Regions from separate parts of the Streptomyces sp. NPDC039480 genome, predicted to be linked through region 2. Evidence: riboswitches for the same ligand, from Rfam matches in the RefSeq annotation. Region 2 holds a riboswitch; each other region holds the start of a gene.
The links. Region 2 has a riboswitch for cyclic di-AMP ahead of ACZ56E_RS07405 (C40 family peptidase). Riboswitches for the same ligand answer to the same signal wherever they lie in the genome.
Positions count from the first base shown of each region.

Region 1 (5,085 bases), on a different contig from region 2:
TAGTTGAGTTTCACCCGGCGCCCGAACCACTGCCGCCGTACCTTCCCGGCGGCGGCCACTACGTCCAGGAGTTCGTCGTCGGAGGTGGCCAGGACGGCCAGCGCCTCTTCACGGGTCGGCAGTTCGCGCCGAAGCCCCTTGTCCACCAGCGTGTTCAGCAGGTCCATGGCGCTGATCCTTACGCACGGCAGCCTGCCGGGCCAAGGAGAGTTCGCACAACAGAAACGGTTTGAGGTGTGGGTATTGCCACACCCTGGCCAGGTGGCACGACGACTAAGGTCTGTGCAATGTCTACAAACAGGCACCCCGTGACGGCCGCGTCCACCGCCCCCGGCGACGCCCCGGGCGACGCCCTCGACCGGGCACCGCGCACCGCGTTCGGCTGGCTCGACGAGCAGGCGCGGCTGCGCGCGGACGCCGGACTCGTCCGCACCCTGCGCCCGCGCCCCGCCGAGGCGGACGGCCTCCTCGATCTGGCGGGAAACGACTACCTGGGCCTGACCCGGCACCCCGAGGTCACCGAGGGCGCGGCCGCCGCGGCCCGGCGCTGGGGCGGCGGTGCCACCGGGTCCCGGCTCGTCACGGGATCCACGGAGCTGCACGCCGAACTGGAGCGTGAGCTCGCCGCTTTCTGCGGCGTCGAGGCGGCCCTCGTCTTCTCCTCCGGTTACGCGGCGAACCTCGCCGCCGTCACCGCGCTCGCCCCGCACGGCTCGCTGATCGTCTCCGACGCGGGCAACCACGCGTCCCTGATCGACGGGTGCCGGCTCGCGCGCGGGACGACGCAGGTGGTGCCGCACGCCGACCCCGAGGCGGTCCGCAAGACGCTGGACGCGCACGACGGTCCCGCCGTCATGGTGTCCGACTCGGTGTTCTCGGTCGACGGCGACATGGCGCCGCTCGCGGAACTCGCCGCGGTCTGCCGCGGCTTCGGCGCGGGGCTGATCGTCGACGACGCCCATGGACTCGGGGTGCTCGGCGAGGGCGGCCGGGGCGCCCCGTACGCGGCGGGTCTCGCCGGCGCGGACGACACCGTGGTCACCCTCACCCTCTCGAAGTCCCTCGGCAGCCAGGGCGGCGCCGTACTGGGCCCCGCCAAGGTCATCGAGCACCTGGTGAACGCCGCCCGCACCTTCATCTTCGACACGGGCCTCGCGCCCGCCGCGGCCGGCGCCGCCCTCGCGGCCCTGCGCCTGCTGCGCCGCGAGCCCGGCCGGGCCGCACGCGCCCGCGAGGTCGCGGCCGAGCTGCATCGCCGTCTCACGGCCGAAGGTCTGTCGGCGGTACGACCCGACGCCGCCGTCGTCTCCGTACGCGCCCCGTCACCGGAGCAGGCCGTGCGGTGGGCCGCCGACTGCCGGGCGGAGGGTCTCGCCGTGGGCTGCTTCCGGCCGCCGTCGGTGCCGGACGGCATCTCACGGCTGCGGCTGACCGCCCGCGCCGATCTCACCGACGCACAGCTCGTCGGTGCGGTACGGGTGATCAGCCGCAACGCACCCCGATGAAGCGTGCCGGGCCCGCGCAGGGCCGGGTGCTGCTTATCGGAGGCAGTTGGTGAACGACTCCCAGGGGCCGGGGGAGAAGAGCAGGGCGGGCCCTGCGATGTTCTTCGAGTCACGCACGGCACGCAGGCCGGTCAGCGGACCTGAGTCGAGGGTGGCTGTCTCGACACAGTTGTTCATTCCGTTGCTGTAGCTGCTGCGCTGCCACCGCGCACCTTGAATTGTCGTGCTGGAAGGTACGTACCGAGGCATTGCGGTCATTGTGCCTCCTTACGCGCCGTCGCATAGCCCGGCGATGAAATCCGTTGAGTCCTCGGGTGAGAGCGCTTGTACCTGAAGGGAGTTGAAGGCCTCCGTGTACGCCTGGAGGTCTTCTTTCCGTTCGAGGTAGAGGCTACTCGTCAAATGGTCGAGAACAACCACATCCAGATCAGCAATGTCCGGAAATGAAAAAATAACGAAAGGACCGATCAGGCCCACATGCTCACCTGCGGCGAACGGCAACACCTGAAGCCGAACGTGAGGCATGTGAGATGCCTCCTTCAATCGGATCAACTGCCCCGCGAAGACCTGCGCCCCGCCCACCGGCCGCCGCAGCACCGCCTCGTCCATGACCACGCTCAGCCGCAGCGGCGGATCCGCGCGCAGCACGTCCTGCCGGGCAAGCCGGACCTCCACCAACGCCTCGACCTGCTCTTCCGGCAGCTCGCCGAGCGCGGCCCGGGTCACCGCGCGTGCGTACTCGGAGGTCTGCAGCAGGCCGGGAACCACCGAGGTCTCCAGCGTGCGCACCCAACTCGCCTGCGACTCCAGGCTGATGAAATCGCGGTAGGTGGCGGGCAGCAGATCGCGATAGGCCTTCCACCAGTGATGACGCCCCGCGCCGGGATCGTCGGCGCCGGCGAACGCGATGAGCAGCTCGCTGCGCTGCGGATCCTTGACCTGATATGCCTCCATCAGCAGCCGCACGTCGGCGGCTTTCACGCCACTGCGGCCCGTCTCGATCCGGCTCACCTTGGACTGGTGCCAGCCGACCTTGGCGGCGGCTTCGCTGCTGGTGAGCCCCGCGTGGCCGCGCAGGGCGCGCAGGGCGGCGCCGAGCTGTCGACGGCGCACCGCGGGGCCGTACTGCATGCCCGTCTCCTTTCGGACGGAGCCGTCGGATCTCCCGGCGGCAGGGCAGGGCAGTAGGCGAGATTAGAGGAAGTACCGCTCTCCCGCCCAAATACGGTCTGCCGTAGCAGAGTTCACCGCTTCGAGCGACAGATATATGCACATCTCGGTGGATCGCCACCCGTGACCGGCCAAGGAGTGGCAGGCTGGCGCGAAGCACCAGTCCGGGACTGTCCTCGAGTCATCCGCCGCGAGCCGGAGACCGGTCCCGGTGGGAAAGGGACAACGTCGCCATGGCAGACCATCAGGAAGCCTCCGTCACCCTGCCGAGCGATCCTGTCTCGGTCCCCGCCGCCCGGAAATTCGTATCCCGCGTGCTCGCGGAATGGGGCCTGCCCGGTGACGCCGAAGTGGCCGACACGATCAGGCTGATCGTTTCCGAACTCGCCACGAACGCCGTACAGCACACCCTGGGCCAGTCGCCCACCTTCACCGTGGACCTGGAGCTCGACCGTGACGAGCAATTGCGCATCGGTGTCACCGACAGCCACCCCCGCTACCCCAAGCGGCTCCCCGCGGCCGTCCAGCAGGACAACGGCCGCGGCATGGTCATCATCCGCTGGCTGGCGGCCGAGTGCGGCGGCAGGCTCTCGGTCAGCCCCACCGACGAGGGCGGCAAGACCGTGTGGATCGCGCTGCCCTGGCAGGCACCTGTCCAGCGCGGCTCGTGTGACGACGCCCGCTGACCGGCTCGGCCGCGGGCCACGAGTGCCGCGCTGGACGGTGCGGTCAGCGCACCCTGCCGTACCAGACGCTGTTGGACCAGATCTTCTCCAGGCGCACCACGGTCCCCCTCTTGGGCGCGTGCCAGATGCGGTTGTTACCCGCGTAGATCCCGACGTGGTAGACGTTCCTGCCGGAGTGGAAGAACACCAGATCGCCACGGGTCCGCTGGGACCTGGAGATGTGCTTGGTCTTGTTGTACTGCGCGGCGGCCGTGCGAGGCAGCTTCTTGCCCGTCTTCTTGAACGAGTAGAGCGTCAGGCCCGAGCAGTCGAACCGGTTGGGTCCCACCGCCCCGTAGCCGTACGGGGAGCCCTTCTTGGACGCCGCGATCTTGAGCGCCTTCGTCCCGTGTGTCGCTGCCTCGGCCTCCGCCGTGAGCCCGGGGGCCACGACGGTGCCGCCTACGACGGCGAGCGTGAGTGCCGATGCGGCACCGGTCCTGCTCAGCAGCGACGGAACATGATTCAGCGCGGTCATGCGCAACCCTTCGTCAGCCGCCTGTGAAGGATGACCTGTCGGGTTCGGGCAGGCGAAGATGCCCGGCCGCGTCATGCTCTGCGGCTTAACCCCAAGGGCGTCGTCCGGACTTCCCGGACGGGCCCGTCGTACCTGGGTCCTCCACTCCTGCCGTTGCACCGATGTCGACCGGTCATCCGGGTGGCGGCAGGACTCGGCGTCCGCCCGGACCGCCCCGCCGCTGTGGCGGGGGCTTGTCGTCGGAAGGGATCTTGACCCGAAACAGGTCCGAAAACCGAGCCGAAACGGCGTTTTGTGAGGCTCCTCACGACTGACCTGTTCAGGTGGACACTGCCGAATTCGACGTTCCGCCGCCTTCTCCGACGACCGCTCGACCAGCAGCGGAATGCGTAATTCCGGCCATGCTGTACTCGCTGGACGCAACTTCGGACCGTGCGGATAAGGACGTCCTGGTACGCCGTCCGGGGTAGCCCGACTGGTCCGTTTCGAAGTGGAGCCGGACGTTCCAGTGTTGGGAGCGGGGCGGCCGACGAGGTTTCAGGCGCCTTGCGGAGACGGAATTTGAGGAGCCTTGCGAAGAGGGGATTTCAGGGGCCTTGCGGAGGCGGCACGGTGAGTAGCCCCGCCCGTCGTTCACCGTCGAGGACGCGCAGCGCCCGGGCCAGCGTGGGCGCGTGCACCTCAGTCTCGCCCCGCTGGTGCATGAGGGCGAGCGCGTCCCGCAGCGCGGTCGCCCGCCCGACCAGGGCCTGGGCGGCGCGCAGCCCGCGGTACGTGTGCTCGACGCGGGCCGGGTTGATGCGGCCGAGCAGGTCGACGACTTCGAGATAGCGGTCGATCAACTCCGCCTCGGCGTGCGTGAGGGCGGGCAGCGGAGGCAGTTCGGGCGGCAGCATCGGTGACTCACCTCGGGTCGCGGGCGGCGAGCGAGGTCTTGCGGCTCGGGATGATCCGGTCCACGAGCCCGTACTCCAGGGCCGCCGGGGCGTCGAAGATCTTGTCCCGTTCGATGTCCGCGGCGATCCGCTCCGGGCTCTGCCCCGTGTGCCGTACGAGCAGCTCCTCTAACTGCCGCCTGGTGCGCAGGAGTTCGTCGGCCTGGATCGCCAGGTCCGTGGCCTGACCCCGGATCGGTTCGGAGATGGCCGGCTGGTGGATGAGGACGCGTGCGCCGGGCAGCGCGAACCGCTTGCCGGGGGTGCCGGCG
Region 1 covers NZ_JBVITX010000003.1:258,256-263,340, reverse strand. The annotation lists gene bioB (biotin synthase BioB) at 1-167, opposite strand, end outside; gene ACZ56E_RS11860 (8-amino-7-oxononanoate synthase) at 288-1,505, shown strand; gene ACZ56E_RS11855 (DUF397 domain-containing protein) at 1,539-1,763, opposite strand; gene ACZ56E_RS11850 (helix-turn-helix domain-containing protein) at 1,773-2,636, opposite strand; gene ACZ56E_RS11845 (ATP-binding protein) at 2,909-3,361, shown strand; gene ACZ56E_RS11840 (C40 family peptidase) at 3,405-3,878, opposite strand; cyclic di-AMP (ydaO/yuaA leader) riboswitch at 3,882-4,058, opposite strand; gene ACZ56E_RS11835 (hypothetical protein) at 4,466-4,774, opposite strand; gene ACZ56E_RS11830 (ATP-dependent Clp protease proteolytic subunit) at 4,782-5,085, opposite strand, start outside.
Region 1: linked by a shared signal. The riboswitch ahead of ACZ56E_RS11840 (C40 family peptidase) and the one ahead of ACZ56E_RS07405 (C40 family peptidase) in region 2 are both predicted to bind cyclic di-AMP.

Region 2 (5,085 bases):
CTCGCCGACATCCCCGCGCAGCCGGGCCCCGACTCCACGGGCCAGTGGGACACCGCCGCCTGGGATCAGACGCCCCAGACCGGCGAGTGGGACACGCAGACCTTCGACACGAGCGCGTACGACCCGCACGACGCGGCCCCGCCGCACGAGGCGGAGCAGCCCGACCTCGACCAGTACGCGCTCGACGCGGACGCCGACGCCGCGTACGGGACCACGGATACCGAACCGGCCGCCGCGGACTCCCGGAGCGCCGCACCCCGCTCTTCCCGCGCCTCCCGCGGAAAGAGCGGCGGTGCCGACGGCGGCCGCTCCAGGACCCGCCGCCGTAGCCCCGCCAAGCGCTCCGCCCTGTTCACCGTCGCGGTGCCCTCGGCCTGCGTGATGGGCGTCGCCGGTGTGGCCGCCGCCTCCGTGGGCAGCTTCGGCGGGGACGACGAGAAGAAGGAAACGGCGGCATCGGCTCCGGACGCCACGTCCGTGCAGCCCTCTGCCGCCAACAACAAGCTGGACACCCAGCTGGCGAACCTCTCCGCCGACGCTGGCGACTTCGCGGACCGCGCGAGCCGCACACAGGAACGCATCGACCTCAAGGCGGAGAAGGTGGCCGCCCAGAAGAAGGCGGCAGCCGAGGCGGCGCGCAAGGAGCGGCTGCGCCCCAAGTTCGCTCTGCCGGTGAAGCAGCACGGCCTGAGCGCCTACTACGGCCAGGCGGGCGTCAACTGGATGTCCGCGCACTCCGGCATCGACTTCCCGGTGTCGTACGGCTCGGAAGTCTTCGCCGCGACCGACGGCACCGTGTCGACGAAGTGGAACAGCGCCTACGGCAACATGGCGATCGTCACCGCCAAGGACGGCACGGAGACGTGGTACTGCCACCTCTCCACGCACAAGATCTCCAGCGGTCCAGTGAAGGCGGGCGAACCCATCGCCTTCTCCGGGAACTCCGGCAACTCCACAGGACCGCACCTCCACTTCGAGGTGCGGCCCGGCGGCGGCTCGGCGATCGACCCGCTGCCGTGGCTGCGCAGCCACGGCCTCGACCCGACGTAACCCCCTGGGGTCACTCTCCGACCGCCACCCCAGACGTCAGAGCTTCTCCACCGGCGCGTACCTCAGCAGCAGACGCTTCGGCTTGGGCTCTCCGAAGTCCACCGTCGCCTCGGCGTTCGCACCCGTCCCCTTCACCCCGACCACGGTCCCGAGGCCGAACTGGTCGTGCGTGACCCGGTCGCCGACGGCGAGCGACACCACCGGCTTCTCCGACGCGCGGCGCGTGGCGAAGCCCTGCGCCCCGCCGGAACGCGAGCGCGAGGAGGACAGCGTCGAGGCGATTCCCGCGACGGGCCCGGACGACGCGGGCGCGCCCATCGAGCCGGTCCGCTTCCAGTCCAGGTGCGTGTCCGGGATCTCCTCGAGGAAACGCGACGGCGGGTTGTACGACGGCTGGCCCCAGGCGCTGCGCATCGAGGACCGCGTCAGATAGAGCCGTTCACGCGCGCGTGTGATGCCGACGTACGCGAGGCGGCGCTCCTCCTCCAGCTCCTTGACCTGCCCGAGGGCGCGCATGTGCGGGAAGACGCCGTCCTCCATGCCGGTCAGGAACACCACGGGGAATTCGAGGCCCTTGGCGGTGTGCAGGGTCATGAGCGTGATGACTCCGGAGCCGTCGTCCTCCTCGTCGGGGATCTGGTCGGAGTCGGCGACCAGGGCGACGCGCTCCAGGAAGTCGGAGAGCGTGCCGGCCGGGGCGGCCCCCTCCTCGCCCTCGGCGGCAGCTGCGCTGTTGTCCTGCTCGAACTCCAGCGCGACGGCGGCGAGCTCCTGGAGGTTCTCGATGCGCGTCTCGTCCTGCGGGTCGGTCGAGGCCTGCAACTCGGCGAGGTACCCGGTCCGTTCGAGCACGGCTTCCAGGACGACGGCCGGACCCGCGCCGGACTCGACGATGGTCCGCAGCTCCTCCATGAGCGTGTTGAAACGCTTGACGGCGTTGGTGGAGCGGGCCGCCATTCCGTACGCCTCGTCGACGCGGCGCAGGGCCTGCGGGAAGGAGATCTTCTCTCGCTGCGAGAGCGCGTCGATCATGGCTTCGGCGCGGTCGCCGATGCCCCTCTTCGGCACGTTCAGGATGCGGCGCAGCGGGACCGCGTCCTCGGGGTTGGCGAGAACACGCAGGTAGGCCAGCACATCGCGGACCTCCTTGCGCTCGTAGAAGCGGACGCCGCCGACGACCTTGTAGGGCAGGCCGACGCGGATGAAGATCTCTTCGAAGACACGGGACTGGGCGTTCGTCCGGTAGAAGATCGCGACGTCGCCGGCCTTGGCCTCGCCCGCGTCGGTGAGGCGGTCGATCTCGTCGGCGACGAACTGGGCCTCGTCGTGCTCGGTGTCGGCGACGTATCCGGTGATGCGGGCGCCCGCGCCCTGGTTGGTCCAGAGGTTCTTGGGGCGGCGGCTCTCGTTCCGCTCGATGACCGCGTTCGCCGCGGTGAGGATCGTCTGTGTGGAGCGGTAGTTCTGCTCCAGGAGGATCGTCGTCGCGTCGGTGTAGTCCTCCTCGAACTGGAGGATGTTGCGGATGGTGGCGCCGCGGAAGGCGTAGATCGACTGGTCCGCGTCACCCACGACGCACAGCTCGGCCGGGTCGTCCTCGTCGCCTCCGGAGGGGCCGACGAGCTCGCGCACCAAGGCGTACTGGGCGTGGTTGGTGTCCTGGTACTCGTCGACCATGACGTGCCGGAAGCGGCGCCTGTAGTGCTCGGCGACGTCCGGGAAGGCGCGCAGCAGGTGGACCGTCGTCATGATCAGGTCGTCGAAGTCCAGCGCGTTCGCCTCGCGGAGGCGGGACTGGTACATCGCGTAGGCCTGGGCGAGGGTCTTCTCGAAGCCGTCGGCGGCCTGCCCGGCGAAGTCCTCCTCGTCGATCAGCTCGTTCTTCAGGTTCGAGATCTTGGCGCTGAAGGACTTCGGCGGGAACTTCTTCGGGTCGAGGTCCAGGTCGCGGCAGACCAGGGCCATGAGGCGCTTGGAGTCCGCGGCGTCGTAGATCGAGAAGGAGGAGGTGAAGCCCAGTTTCTTGTACTCGCGGCGCAGGATGCGGACGCAGGCGCTGTGGAAGGTGGAGACCCACATCGCGTTCGCCCGGGGGCCGACGAGCTGCTCGACGCGCTCCTTCATCTCGCCCGCGGCCTTGTTCGTGAAGGTGATCGCGAGGATCTGGCCCGGGTGCACGCCGCGCTCGGCGAGGAGGTACGCGATGCGGTGGGTCAGCACCCGGGTCTTGCCGGAGCCGGCGCCGGCCACGATGAGCAGCGGGGAGCCGGCGTGCACGACGGCCGCGCGCTGGTTCTCGTTCAGCCCGTCGAGGAGGGACGCCGGGTCGATGACCGGGCGCGGGGCACCGTCGCGGTAGTGCGACTCGCGGGTCATGGGCGCGTCGAACTTCCCGTCGAACAAGTCGTCCGGAATGGGCTCCGGAGCGCTGTCCTCGGGCGGCGGCGGGGGCGCTTCGTCCGCGGCCCGGGAGGGCTGCAGGTCCGCCAGGAAGCTGTCATCAAAGAGGCTGCTCATCGCCTCCCGAGTCTAGGCGGCCCCACTGACAACCCGCTGCGGGTTCCGGACACACCCCGGACTTCCCACTCCGCGCTCACGGACGATCACGATCCGCTACGTCTCTCCGTGTCTCCATCGTGTCCGCGTCAAGGGTCTCGTAAAGTCACGAAAATGTATCGGGCATATCGAACATCAACCTTCACAGGAGCCACACGGGTTGGCTAGCGTGCCCGGCGGGCCACTCGCCCTCCCACCGGCGAACCCCGCCGGGAACGGGTGGCCTCCGCCGAGTCCGACACGTTCGGAGCCGGGGACCCACCAGAACCTTGGGGTGAATCGGTCCCGTACGAAGTACGGGACTGTAGGGCAGCCTTCCGAACCACCCGCCCGAACCCGACAGCTAACCCGGTAGGCGGTCTACGGAAGGAGTCGCCTCCCTTGGCGTCGCACCGCAAGCCGCGGACCCGTACAGCCGGCATACGCACGGCCCCCGCCGTCGGCATCACGACGGCAGCCCTCACCTCCGTCGCCCTCCTGGCACAGAGCGCGCAGGCGGCGCCCTCCGCGCCGACGAAGCCCAGCCTCGAAGAGGTCCAGAAGAAGGTCGACGAGCTCTACCGGCAGGCCGGCGTGGCCACCCAGAAGTACAACTCGGCCAAGGAGCGCACCGACAAGCAGCGCAAGAAGGTCGACCGTCTGCTCGACGACGTGGCCACACGCACGGACGAGCTGAACGACGCGCGCGAGGAGCTCGGCTCGTTCGCCGCCGCCCAGTACCGCACCGGCGCCGTCTCCGAGACGGCCACGATGATGCTCGCCGACGATCCGCAGGGCTACTTCGACCAGAACCACCTGGCGGACCGGCTCACCACGCGCCAGAAGAAGGCGGTCGACGACTACCAGGCGCAGCAGGCGTCGGCGACCAAGCAGCGCACGAAGGCCGCGAAGAGCCTCGAGACGCTGAGCGACTCGCGGGACGACCTGAGGACGAGCAAGCGGACCGTCCAGAAGAAGCTGGGTGACGCGCGTGAGCTCCTCTCGAAGCTGACCGCCGAGGAGAAGGCGCGGCTCGCGGAGATCGAGCGGAAGAAGAAGCAGGAGGCCAAACGCAAGGCCGAGAGGCTGGCCCGTGAGCAGGCCGCGGAGGCGGAGCGGGAGCGGAAGGCCGAGGAGGCGGCGCAGCGGGAGAAGGAGCGCGAGGCCGGCCAGGGTTCCGGTTCCGGCTCCGGATCTGGCTCCGGATCTGGCTCCGACACGGGATCAGGCTCGGGCTCGGGCTCCGGTTCAGGCTCCGGTTCGGGCTCGGGAAGCACCGACGGCAGCTACGCCACCAAGGCCGCGAAGGTCATCGATTTCGCGGAGGCCCAGATCGGCAAGCCGTACGTCTGGGGCGCCACCGGCCCCGACTCCTACGACTGCTCCGGACTCACGCAGGACGCGTGGAAGGCCGCGGGGATCTCCCTGCCGCGCACCACGTGGGACCAGGTGAAGGTCGGCACGACCGTGAAGACCGCCGACGCCAAGCCGGGTGACCTG
Region 2 covers NZ_JBVITX010000002.1:304,896-309,980, reverse strand. The annotation lists gene ACZ56E_RS07415 (M23 family metallopeptidase) at 1-1,050, shown strand, start outside; gene pcrA (DNA helicase PcrA) at 1,087-3,567, opposite strand; cyclic di-AMP (ydaO/yuaA leader) riboswitch at 3,824-3,979, shown strand; gene ACZ56E_RS07405 (C40 family peptidase) at 3,988-5,085, shown strand, end outside.

Region 3 (5,085 bases), on a different contig from region 2:
GTGAGCTTGCCGTTGACGGGGATGTCACTGCCGTAAGGGGCGGTGACCGTGCCGTTCGGGGCGTCGACCTTGAGCTTCAGTTCCTGCTTGCGGAAGGGCAGGTGGAGCGACTCGTACTCCTGGTCGAACATGTACTCATAGGTGACGTCGGTGCCGTACTCACCGGAGTACCCCGACGTGGTGAACCGCCCCGCGGAGTTCGTCCACTCCCATCCCTCGCTGCGGGTCTCCCGGGCGCGGTAGTACATGCCCACCCCGGCGAACGGCTTCACCTCGTGGGTGCGGGGGTCCTCGGCCACCAGGGTTCCGGTGACCTTGCCGGTCGGGTTGTCGTAGGAGATCCAGGGGTGGCTGCTGGTGAGGGTCAGCTTGGGGTTGAGGCCGTAGTTGAGAAAGCCGGTCGTCCGCTGGACGATCTCGTTGGGCTGTCCGTCCCTGGCCACGACGTCGATGACGTAGGCGCCCATGGCGGGCAGGGTGACCGGCTCGGAGCGGAAGGTGTCCTCGTAGCACTCGCCCGAGTCGGGGCAGGTCTCGGTGCCGGTCAGGCGGACGCTGGCGAGGACCTCGGGGTCGTTCTTCGCGTGGATCTCGAGCGTGACGTCCTTGGGGTGGAAACGCGCGGACATGTGCTCGTAGAGGGCGTAGATCTTGCCGCCCTCCTGCAGGGTTTCCGTGCGGCTGCGCGAATCGCCGTCCCCTGCGTGCGCCGCGGGCGCGGCGACCTGTGTGGCAGTGCAGACCACGAGGCCCGTGGCCAGCGCTGCCGTGAACTTCTTCAAGACTCCCCCATCGGATCTTGCTGTGTGTGTCGCGCGTATGACCGGCGGGATGGGCGAATGGTTGTGCGACTGATGGCACACATGTCAGGGGCGTCGGGGCGCAGGAGTGGCGGTGCCAGTTTCGCGGTCGTCGGTGACATGCAGCAGGGCCCGGATCCACATGGGATCCGGGCCCTGCTGTTGCAGTAGCGGGGACAGGATTTGAACCTGCGACCTCTGGGTTATGAGCCCAGCGAGCTACCGAGCTGCTCCACCCCGCGTCGTGTTCCTCCACCCTACGCCACCGCGGAGGACTCTCACACCACGGCGCGGCGCAGGGGGCGGCAAGTGCCTTGCGGGGCCGCGCAGTACACCGCCACACGAACCGCTGTTCCGCTCCGTGATGCCGCATCAGAAACAAGGTGAGGGTGCGCCAGAAGAATGGGGAACATTTCCCTTTCCCGCCCTCACCTACGTCCGCCGGAAAGGGAATTCCTGCGGGCGGGCCCTCCGTTTCGGCCGCCCTCCTTTTCTGGGCGGGCGTCACTTTCTACGCGGCAGAAGCATTGTTGACGCGGCGTCGGATGCCCGTGGCCTCACCTCGGGCCGGGCTGGGCGGGTCGACACCGACGCGATGCGAAATGCCCGTTCTGGCGTGAACAGCCACCTTTGCGCATGTCCGTATTCTTCCAGATACGACCTAATTGACTCGTTAGTGCCATACGCTGCACTTGGCCGCCTGGTGGAGCACTCGAGGGAAATGCCGTACCCCGCTCCGTGAATTGCGTCACGCCCCGGTGTCCTCGGCTTCGCGGGCCGCGGAGTGCGTTCTCGTTCTGCGCAAAGAGAGTTGGGTTTTCGATCAAAGAGGGTGCGGGATTTTGATCACGCGGTACGGGCCCGCGCATTCCCTCCATTCGAATTCCGGCCTTGTTCCGCACCGGCTTTCTCGCCTAACGTCACCGTCAATCCGGATGGAACGCCGAATCCTGCCGCTGTCCGGAAACTCTCCCACCCACACCCACTCACTCACGCACGGCAGGAGCGGGGGACCCAGGTAAGCCGCCGATCCCGGTGACGGGACGGCTCGGGGTGAAGTCGCATGCCCTGCGACCGGACATCTCCCGTCCGAACCCGACAGCTCACCCCGCAGGCGACGGAGAGGAATTCGTCATGCCCGCAAAGGGTAAGCACCGCCGTCCCAAGTCCAGCTCGCTCACCCGGGGCATCGCCGCCGCGGGCACCGGCGGCGCCGTGCTCGTTCTTCCGGTGCTCGGCGCGACCACGGCCGCCGCCGCGCCGGCCGCCGCGGCCGCCAAGCCCGCCGCGGCCCCGAAGACCTATGTCGTCGTCGCGGGTGACTCCCTGGCCGAGATCGCCCGTGAGCACTCCGTGAGCGGCGGCTGGCAGAAGCTGTACCAGGACAACCGCGGCGTCCTCGGCGACGACCCGAAGCTGATCCACCCCGGTCTCGAGCTCACCCTCGGCAAGGAGGCCCCGGCCGCCCCCGAGCGGGCGGACCGGTCCGAGCGCGGCAACACCGCCGCCGAGCCCGCCGTGGCGAAGAAGTCCTACGCCAACAACCTCGACGGCTGGATCAGGCAGTCGCTCGACATCATGGCCCAGCACGGCATCCCCGGCACCTACGAGGGCATCCACCGCAACATCATGCGGGAGTCCTCCGGCAACCCGATGGCCATCAACAACTGGGACTCCAACGCCGTCGCCGGAACCCCCTCCAAGGGGCTCCTGCAGGTCATCGGCCCCACGTTCTCCGCCTACCACGTGCCCGGCACGTCGACCGACAGCTACGACCCGGTCGCCAACATCACCGCCGCCTGCAACTACGCGGCCGACCGCTACGGCTCGATCGACAACGTCAACGGCCCCTACTAGGCCGCACCCCCAACCCCTTCCCGGTCGGTGACTGAGCCCCGGAACGCATGGCGTTCCGGGGCTCAGTCGTGTGGTGAAGCCGCCGTCCATGTCATCGGATCGCTGGAAACCCGGGTCAGTTCACAGCATGGTCAAGGAGAATGGGCCGCTCCGGTTGTCCGTACTATCGCCGTGTCAGGGCATCTGTGTACTGAATATTGCTTGTCACCCCGCAGGCCCGGGCCCCAATCCCGGTCCCGGGAAGCACACATGTGCAGCAGGCTCTTCAACTCCGGCCCCAGGTCCGGGAAAGGTTGTGCGCCCCATGTCCGAGAACGTTTCCGCCACCGAACTGACATCGCAGTACACCGCTCAAGTCCGTGCCGACCTCGAACGCAACACCAAGGAGCAGCAGCGCCTCGGTGCGGAAATCGCCTCCTTGCAGGAGCAGTTGGTGGCCCATCAGCGTGACCACGCGGTGCTGGTCAGCATCCAGCAGGCGCTCGGTGAGGAGCCGGCTTCCCCGGAGCCGGCGGCCCCGCAGGAGCGGGCCGCGGTGCCCGCCCCCCGTACGAAGAAGAAGTCGCCCGGCTCCGATGCGGCGGGCAAGCGGGCTCGGGTGACCAAGACCGCTCCGCAGCAGACGGCCGCGGGCAAGGGCGCCGGGAAGGGCGCCGCCAAGAGCTCCGGGAAGGTGGCAGGGAAGGGGGCCGCCAAGAGCTCCGGCAAGGAGTCCGGCAAGGCTGAGGCCGCCCAGCCCGCCAAGGCTGCCAAGCCGGCGCAGCCGACGCTGGTGGAGCTGATCCGCGGGCATCTCGCCGAGCAGAGCGAGCCGCGCTCGGCGGCGGAGATCGCCACGGCCCTGGGCCAGGCCCACCCCGAGCGCAGCGTCAAGACGACCGTGGTGCGCACCACGCTCGAGGGGCTGGTGGCCAAGAGCCAGGCCCAGCGCAGCAAGCAGGGCTCGTCCGTCTTCTACACCGCCGCTTCGGCGCCGGTGCTTGTGCCCGAGCAGGCGGCACCGGCGCAGGCCGGGAAGCAGGGCGGGGAGCAGGACGGCAAGACGCAGGGCAGCAAGGCGCAGGGTGAGGAGCAGGCCGCGGCTGCCGGTGCATGACCTTGCTCTTGGCCTCACTGCGGCAGGCCGGCCGGGCCGGCCTGCCTGCTGCCGTGCGGCGTTCTGGTTCCGGTGTCCGGCCGGGCGGGGCGGGTGAGGGGCCCGGACGGCGCAGTACATGTGTCCCACAAGAAGTCGTGGGGTACCCGTCGTCTCGCGATAGCGCCCCTGCCGCGTGTCATGCACGGCTGTGCGTGACACGGTCCGTCTCGAACGATCGGAATCCAGTGAGCGAGAAGAAGAACCCGGTGTCGGCCGCCGCGGAGAAGGCTGTGGAGAAGGTCCAGAACGCCATGCGGTCCGGAAACGAGATTCCCGGTGCCCCGGGCCCGGAGGCGGTGCCGGTGGAGGAGCCCACGAAGCCGCGCGGACCGTTGCCGCCCAAGGCCGACCAGCGCGGTCCCCAGACGTACAGCCCGACGGGGCAGCCCACCGGTGTGCCGCAGGAGAAGGTCGCCCAGGAGGGGGCCTACCTGACCACCGCGCAGGGGGCGCGCCTGTATGAGACCGACCATTCGCTGAAGGCCGGGCCGCGCGGCCCGGTGCTGCTGCAGGACCACCACCTGCGGGAGAAGATCACTCACTTCGACCACGAACGCATCCCCGAGCGGGTGGTGCACGCCCGCGGGGCCGCCGCGCACGGCGTCTTCAGGGCCTACGGGAGCGCCGCGGGGATCACCAAGGCGGGGTTCCTCGCCGAGGGGGTGGAGACGCCGGTGTATGTGCGGTTCTCCACCGTGCTCGGTTCGCGCGGCTCGGCCGACACCGTGCGCGACACCCGCGGCTTCGCGACGAAGTTCTACACCGACGAGGGCGTCTTCGACCTGGTCGGCAACAACATCCCGGTGTTCTTCATCCAGGACGCGATCAAGTTTCCCGACGTCATCCATGCCGGCAAGCCGCATCCGGACCGGGAGATCCCGCAGGCGCAGAGCGCGCACGACACGTTCTGGGACTTCGTGACCCTGCACACCGAGGCCACCCACCACACGCTGTGGAACATGTCCGACCGCGGCATCCCGCGCTCCTACCGGATGATGGAGGGCTTCGGCGTCCACACCTTCCGGCTGGTCAACGCCGAGGGCGCCACCACCTTGGTGAAGTTCCACTGGAAGCCCCGGCTGGGTGTGCACTCGCAGGTGTGGGAGGAGGCGCAGATCACCGGCGGTGTGGACCCCGACTTCCACCGTCGTGACCTGGCCGACGCCATCGAGGCGGGGGCCTTCCCGGAGTGGGAGCTGGGGGTGCAGACCTTCCCCGACACCGAGGACCAGATGTTCGAGGGCATCGATCTGCTGGATCCGACGAAGATCGTGCCCGAGGAGCTGGCGC
Region 3 covers NZ_JBVITX010000018.1:116,242-121,326, forward strand. The annotation lists gene ACZ56E_RS38445 (hypothetical protein) at 1-782, opposite strand, end outside; tRNA gene ACZ56E_RS38450 (tRNA-Met) at 969-1,042, opposite strand; cyclic di-AMP (ydaO/yuaA leader) riboswitch at 1,774-1,930, shown strand; gene ACZ56E_RS38455 (transglycosylase SLT domain-containing protein) at 1,935-2,657, shown strand; gene ACZ56E_RS38460 (hypothetical protein) at 2,962-3,753, shown strand; gene ACZ56E_RS38465 (catalase) at 3,981-5,085, shown strand, end outside.
Region 3: linked by a shared signal. The riboswitch ahead of ACZ56E_RS38455 (transglycosylase SLT domain-containing protein) and the one ahead of ACZ56E_RS07405 (C40 family peptidase) in region 2 are both predicted to bind cyclic di-AMP.

Region 4 (5,085 bases), on a different contig from region 2:
CGAGGTTCGGGGCGAAGCCGCCCTCGTCGCCGAGGCCGGTGGCCAGGCCCTTGCTCTTCAGGACCTTCTTCAGCGTGTGGTAGACCTCGGTGCCCCAGCGCAGGGCCTCGGAGAAGGACTCCGCGCCGATCGGGGCGATCATGAACTCCTGGATGTCGACGTTCGAGTCGGCGTGCGACCCGCCGTTCAGGATGTTCATCATCGGGACGGGCAGCAGGTGCGCGTTCGGACCGCCGAGGTAGCGGAACAGCGGCAGGTCGCTGGCCTCGGAGGCGGCGTGCGCGACGGCGAGCGAGACGCCGAGGATGGCGTTGGCGCCGAGCGAGCCCTTGTTGTCGGTGGCGTCCAGGTCGAACATGGCCTGGTCGATCAGGCGCTGCTCGGTGGCGTCGTAACCGACGAGCTCCGGGCCGATCTGCTCGATGACGGCGAGGACGGCCTTCTCGACACCCTTGCCCTGGTAACGGTTGGGGTCACCGTCACGGAGTTCGATGGCCTCGAAGGCACCGGTGGAGGCACCGGACGGAACGGCGGCACGACCGGTGCTGCCGTCGTCGAGGCCGACCTCGACCTCGACCGTGGGGTTGCCTCGGGAGTCCAGGATTTCCCGGGCTACGACGACGTCGATGGACGGCACGAGCATCTCCTTCTGGGAGTGTGACGCGTAAACACGATTACGCCGGGCCGCTTCGGCCCTGCGTCTCCTGAGCCTAACCGGCTCCGGGGCTTCAGCCAGCCGACCGCCCGTCCCCTGGGACGGCACAAGGCCCATATGGCGTGGAAACAGGGCGTAAGACCATGTTCTCTACTCGCTAGTAGCGAACAAGAGGGGCGTGGCGCGGATCCGGACCGGGGTGTGGACATGGCCCCGCCCCGGTGCGTACGGGGGATACGCGCACCGGGGCGGGGAGCCCGTGGGGACGGGGGGTACGGCCGTGCGTCCGCCGAGGCACGGCCGTGACCGGCCGGGTCAGCTCAGGTGGAGCTGCTGGCCCGGGTAGATGAAGTCGGCGTCGTCGATGATGTCGCCGTTGAGCTTGTAGACCTTCTGCCAGCCGCCCTTGACGTCGTGCGCCTGGGCGATCTTGGACAGGGTGTCGCCCGTCTTGACCTTGTACTCGCCGTCGCCCTTCTCGACCTTCTTGCCGGTCGGGGTCTCGACGGTCTTCTTGGTCTCGGTCTGCGGCGTCGGCTGCGGCTTGGGAGCCGCCTGCTTCGGCGCGGCCTGCTGCTGCGGAGCGGCCTGCTGCTGCGTCTGCTGCGGCTGCGGCTTGCTCTGCTGCTGCGGGGCCTGCTGCTGCGAGCCGCCGCCGTTGTACGAGGCACCGGAGAGGCCGACGCCACAGCTCGGCCAGGCGCCCTTGCCCTGGCCGGCGAGGACCTTCTCGGCGATCTCGATCTGCTGGGCCTTGGAGGCCTTGTCGGCGGTCGGCGCGTACTTCGTACCGCCGTACGCGGCCCAGGTGGACGGCGAGAACTGCAGCCCGCCCTGGTAGCCGTTGCCGGTGTTGATGGACCAGTTGCCGCCGGACTCGCACTGGGCGACGGCGTCCCACTCGGACGCGGTGGCGGCGGAGGCCGAGCCGGCCGCCATCAGCGGGGCGGCGACGGCGGCGCCGGTCACGCCGACGAGCGTGGCGACACGAGTGGCCTTGGACGGGCGGCGGTGCTTGCCCTTGCCGGAAAGCAGCATGAGTTGATCCCCTACACCGACGCCTGCGAGGTGAGCTGTCGGGTTCGGGCCGATGTGGTTGCCCGGCCGCACTCTCGCGAGTGCGGCTTCACCCCTAGCCGCATGACACGGCACTTACCTTGGGTCCCCCGCTCCTGCCCACGGCGCTCTTGAGCGACGACTGTTCCCGTCCGGCCGTTGGCAGGATTCGGCGTACCGACCGGCGGGGCTCACCAGTGGCGAGCGGTCACGACCGTAGACACGCTCCCCACCGAATTTCAAAGACGATCAGGGCTTCTGAGACCCATCTCTCACTCGCGCCAAACCGGACAACACATGCCAAGTCCCCCGCAGACGCATCGTCAATTTCCGTTACTTTTCGCCCACATCGAGGCTCTGACCGGGGAGGATGAGGTCCGGGTCGCCTCCGACGGTCTTCTTGTTCTCGCTGTAGAGCTCGTGCCATCCGCCGTCGACCCCGAAGTCGTCCGCGATGACCGAGAGGTTGTCCCCGGAGCGCACGGTGTACGTGCCGTCGGCGAGCTTCTCGGAGCGGTCGGCGCCGCGCGAGGCGTGCCGTCCGGGACGGTCGCCGGCGCTGTCGTTCTCGTCGGCGCGGTCGCCGCGGTGGCGGCCGGACGAGGAGCCGTTGGGGTCCGTGGCGTCGTCGGCCGGGTCGGTCGACTTCTCGGGCGTGGGCGAAGTGGTGTCCTTCTGGCCGGACTTGCCGGAGTCGCCCTTGCCGTCGGCGTTTTCGGCACCTTCGGCGCCTTCGGCGTCGCCCTTGCCGTCCTTACCGCCCTTGCCGTCCTTTTCGCCGGACTCCTCGTGATTCTTCTCTCGCGAACTGTCGCCGGAGGCGGGCGTGTCGCTCGCGTCGCCGGAGGGCCGCTCCGGGTCGGCGGAGTCCGTGGCCTCGTCAGAAGGCTTGCCCGTCCCCTTCTCAGGGGCCTCGGAGTCCTTGGAACCCTCAGGGCCCTTGGAGCCCTTGGAGTCGGCCGGACCCGTCGAGTCGGAGGGCGTCGGGGCGATGGGGCCGCCCGGGTCGACGTCGGCCGCGGCACCGTCCTGGCTGAGCCCGGCGATCGGTGCGCAGCTCGGCCAGGCCGCGGTGCCCTTGGCGTCGAGGATCTTCTCGGCGACGGCGATCTGCTGCGAGCGGCTGGCCTGGTCGGCGCTGGTCGCGTAGTCGAGACCGCCGTACGCCTCCCAGGTCTCCTGGGAGAGCTGGAGGCCTCCGTAGTAGCCGTTGCCGGGGTTGGCGCTCCACGCGCCGCCGCTCTCGCACTCGGCGAGCTTCTCCCACGTGGTGGTCTCGGCGGCGCTCGCGCTGGTGGCGCCGAGCAGCGGGATGGCGATGGCTGATCCGGTGACACCTGCCGCGACGATGAGGGCCGGGGCTTGGCGGGGGCGTCGGTGACGACCATGACCGGAGAGCATGCGGGTGCCTTTCAGGAGACTGCAGCGACGACTTGGGCGCCTGGGGCGCTCAAGTCGTCGTGAACGTAGCCGCAGTCGAACGCTTGTCACAAGTCGATGCAGCCGAGATCACGTGAAGATCACAGTCCTGACGGCTCGTCAGTGGGGTGTACGCCGGACACCGTTTTCTGTGCGGTTGTGAACTCCACGGGCAGGGTGCGCAGTCCTCGCATGATCAGCCCGCCACGCCACCGCAAATCGGCGGGGTCCGCGGCAAGTTGCAGGTCGGGAAGGCGGCGCAGCAGCGTCGCGAGGGCGGTGCGGCCCTCCAGGCGGGCGAGCGGGGCGCCGAGGCAGTAGTGGATGCCGTGCCCGTATCCGAGGTGCTGATTGTCACGGCGGGAGAGGTCGAGGGTGTCGGGGTCGTCGAACCGGGCGGGGTCGCGGTCGGCGGCGGCGAGCACGACGAGGACGGGGTCGCCCGCCGCGATGTCCTGTCCGCCGATGGTGAGCGCCTCGGTCGCGAACCGCCAGGTGGCGAGCTCGACGGGCCCGTCGAAGCGCAGCAGTTCCTCGATGCCGGTCTCCAGGAGGCCGGTGTCGCCGTCGTCCAGTGCCCGCTGCAGCCGCTCGCGCTGTTCGGGGTGGGTGAGCAGCGCGTACACGCCGTTGCCGATGAGGTTGACGGTGGTCTCGAAGCCGGCGAAGAGAAGGATGAAGGCCATCGCGGCGGCCTCGTTCTCGGTGAGGTGTTCGCCGTGGTCGGAGGCCTTGATGAGGCCGGAGATGAGGTCGTCGCCGGGTTCGAGGCGCTTGCGGTGGATGAGCTCGGCGAGGTAGCCCCGCATCTTCTTGACGGACCGGGCGACACCGCCCCTGGGCCCGCCACCGTGCCGGATCATCATGCCCGCCCAGTCGCGGAAGTCGTCCTGGTCCTCGCGGGGGACGCCGAGCAGGTCGCAGATGGCGTAGATGGGGAGGGGGAAGGCGAACTCGTGGATGAGGTCGGCGCTGCCCTCGCGGGCGAACCGGTCGATGAGCTGGTCCGTCAGCTCCTGCACCCGGGGCGCGAACTCGGCGACGCGGCGGGGCGTGAACGCCTTCGCGACGAGGCGGCGCAGCCGGGTGTGGTCCGGCGGGTCGATGTTGAGCAGATGCGTCATCAACTCGGCCTTGCGCTCGCCCGGGATGCCGGTCTTGCCCTTGGCGTGGGCGGGCTCGGCGTGGTGGGCGGGGTTCTTGCTGAGCCGCTGATCGGCGAGAGCCTGCCGGGCATCGGCGTACCGGGTGACCAGCCAGGCCTCGACCCCACTGGGCAGCCGCTGCTTGCTGACGGGCTCGTGCTCACGCAGCCAGGCATACGCGGGATAGGGATCGGTGGCGAACTCCCAGCTGAAGAGGTCGGGCTGCGGAATCGCCCCGGGCGCGGGGGTGGCTCCTGCGGGGCAGGTCGCGGACGGCTGGTCGTGCATGCGGCGACCGTATCCCTAGGGGGAGCCGGAGCTCTTCCTTGGGCGGGGGCGGGCGGGCCCCGGTCGGTGTTCCGGCCCGGCCCGGCGTGGGCCGTGGCTTGGGGGCCCCTCCCAGGGGCCAGTCGGGAGGGGCGGCTCCGGGCCGGGTCTCCGGGCCCGGCCGTGAGCCGGGTTCGGTCCATGCCCCGGGGGGCGGCCCGTCGGGTGGAGCCGGTTCCGGGCGGGCGTCGGTGGCGGGCCCGGGAGGTGTCAGTCGAAGTGGGGGTCCGGAGGGTGGGGGGAAGGGGGGCCTGTGGGGCGGAGGGGGCCCTTCAGGCGGCGGGGGGCCGAAGGGTCGCCCTCGGATTCGGCGATGCGGAAGTAGTGGACGGCCAGGTGCTGGTGGACCTGGCCGAGCAGCGCGGCCGCCCCGGTCTCGCCCGCCTTCGTGGCGGCCGTGAGATAGGGGAGCGCCTCCTCGTACGCGACCCGGGTCGCGAGGAGGTGGCCGAGGCGGCCGGCCGCACGGGAGTGCCCGCGGTC
Region 4 covers NZ_JBVITX010000016.1:65,942-71,026, reverse strand. The annotation lists gene eno (phosphopyruvate hydratase) at 1-637, opposite strand, end outside; gene ACZ56E_RS36630 (transglycosylase family protein) at 971-1,693, opposite strand; cyclic di-AMP (ydaO/yuaA leader) riboswitch at 1,698-1,849, opposite strand; gene ACZ56E_RS36625 (LysM peptidoglycan-binding domain-containing protein) at 2,045-3,112, opposite strand; gene ACZ56E_RS36620 (cytochrome P450 family protein) at 3,232-4,563, opposite strand; gene ACZ56E_RS36615 (sel1 repeat family protein) at 4,813-5,085, opposite strand, start outside.
Region 4: linked by a shared signal. The riboswitch ahead of ACZ56E_RS36630 (transglycosylase family protein) and the one ahead of ACZ56E_RS07405 (C40 family peptidase) in region 2 are both predicted to bind cyclic di-AMP.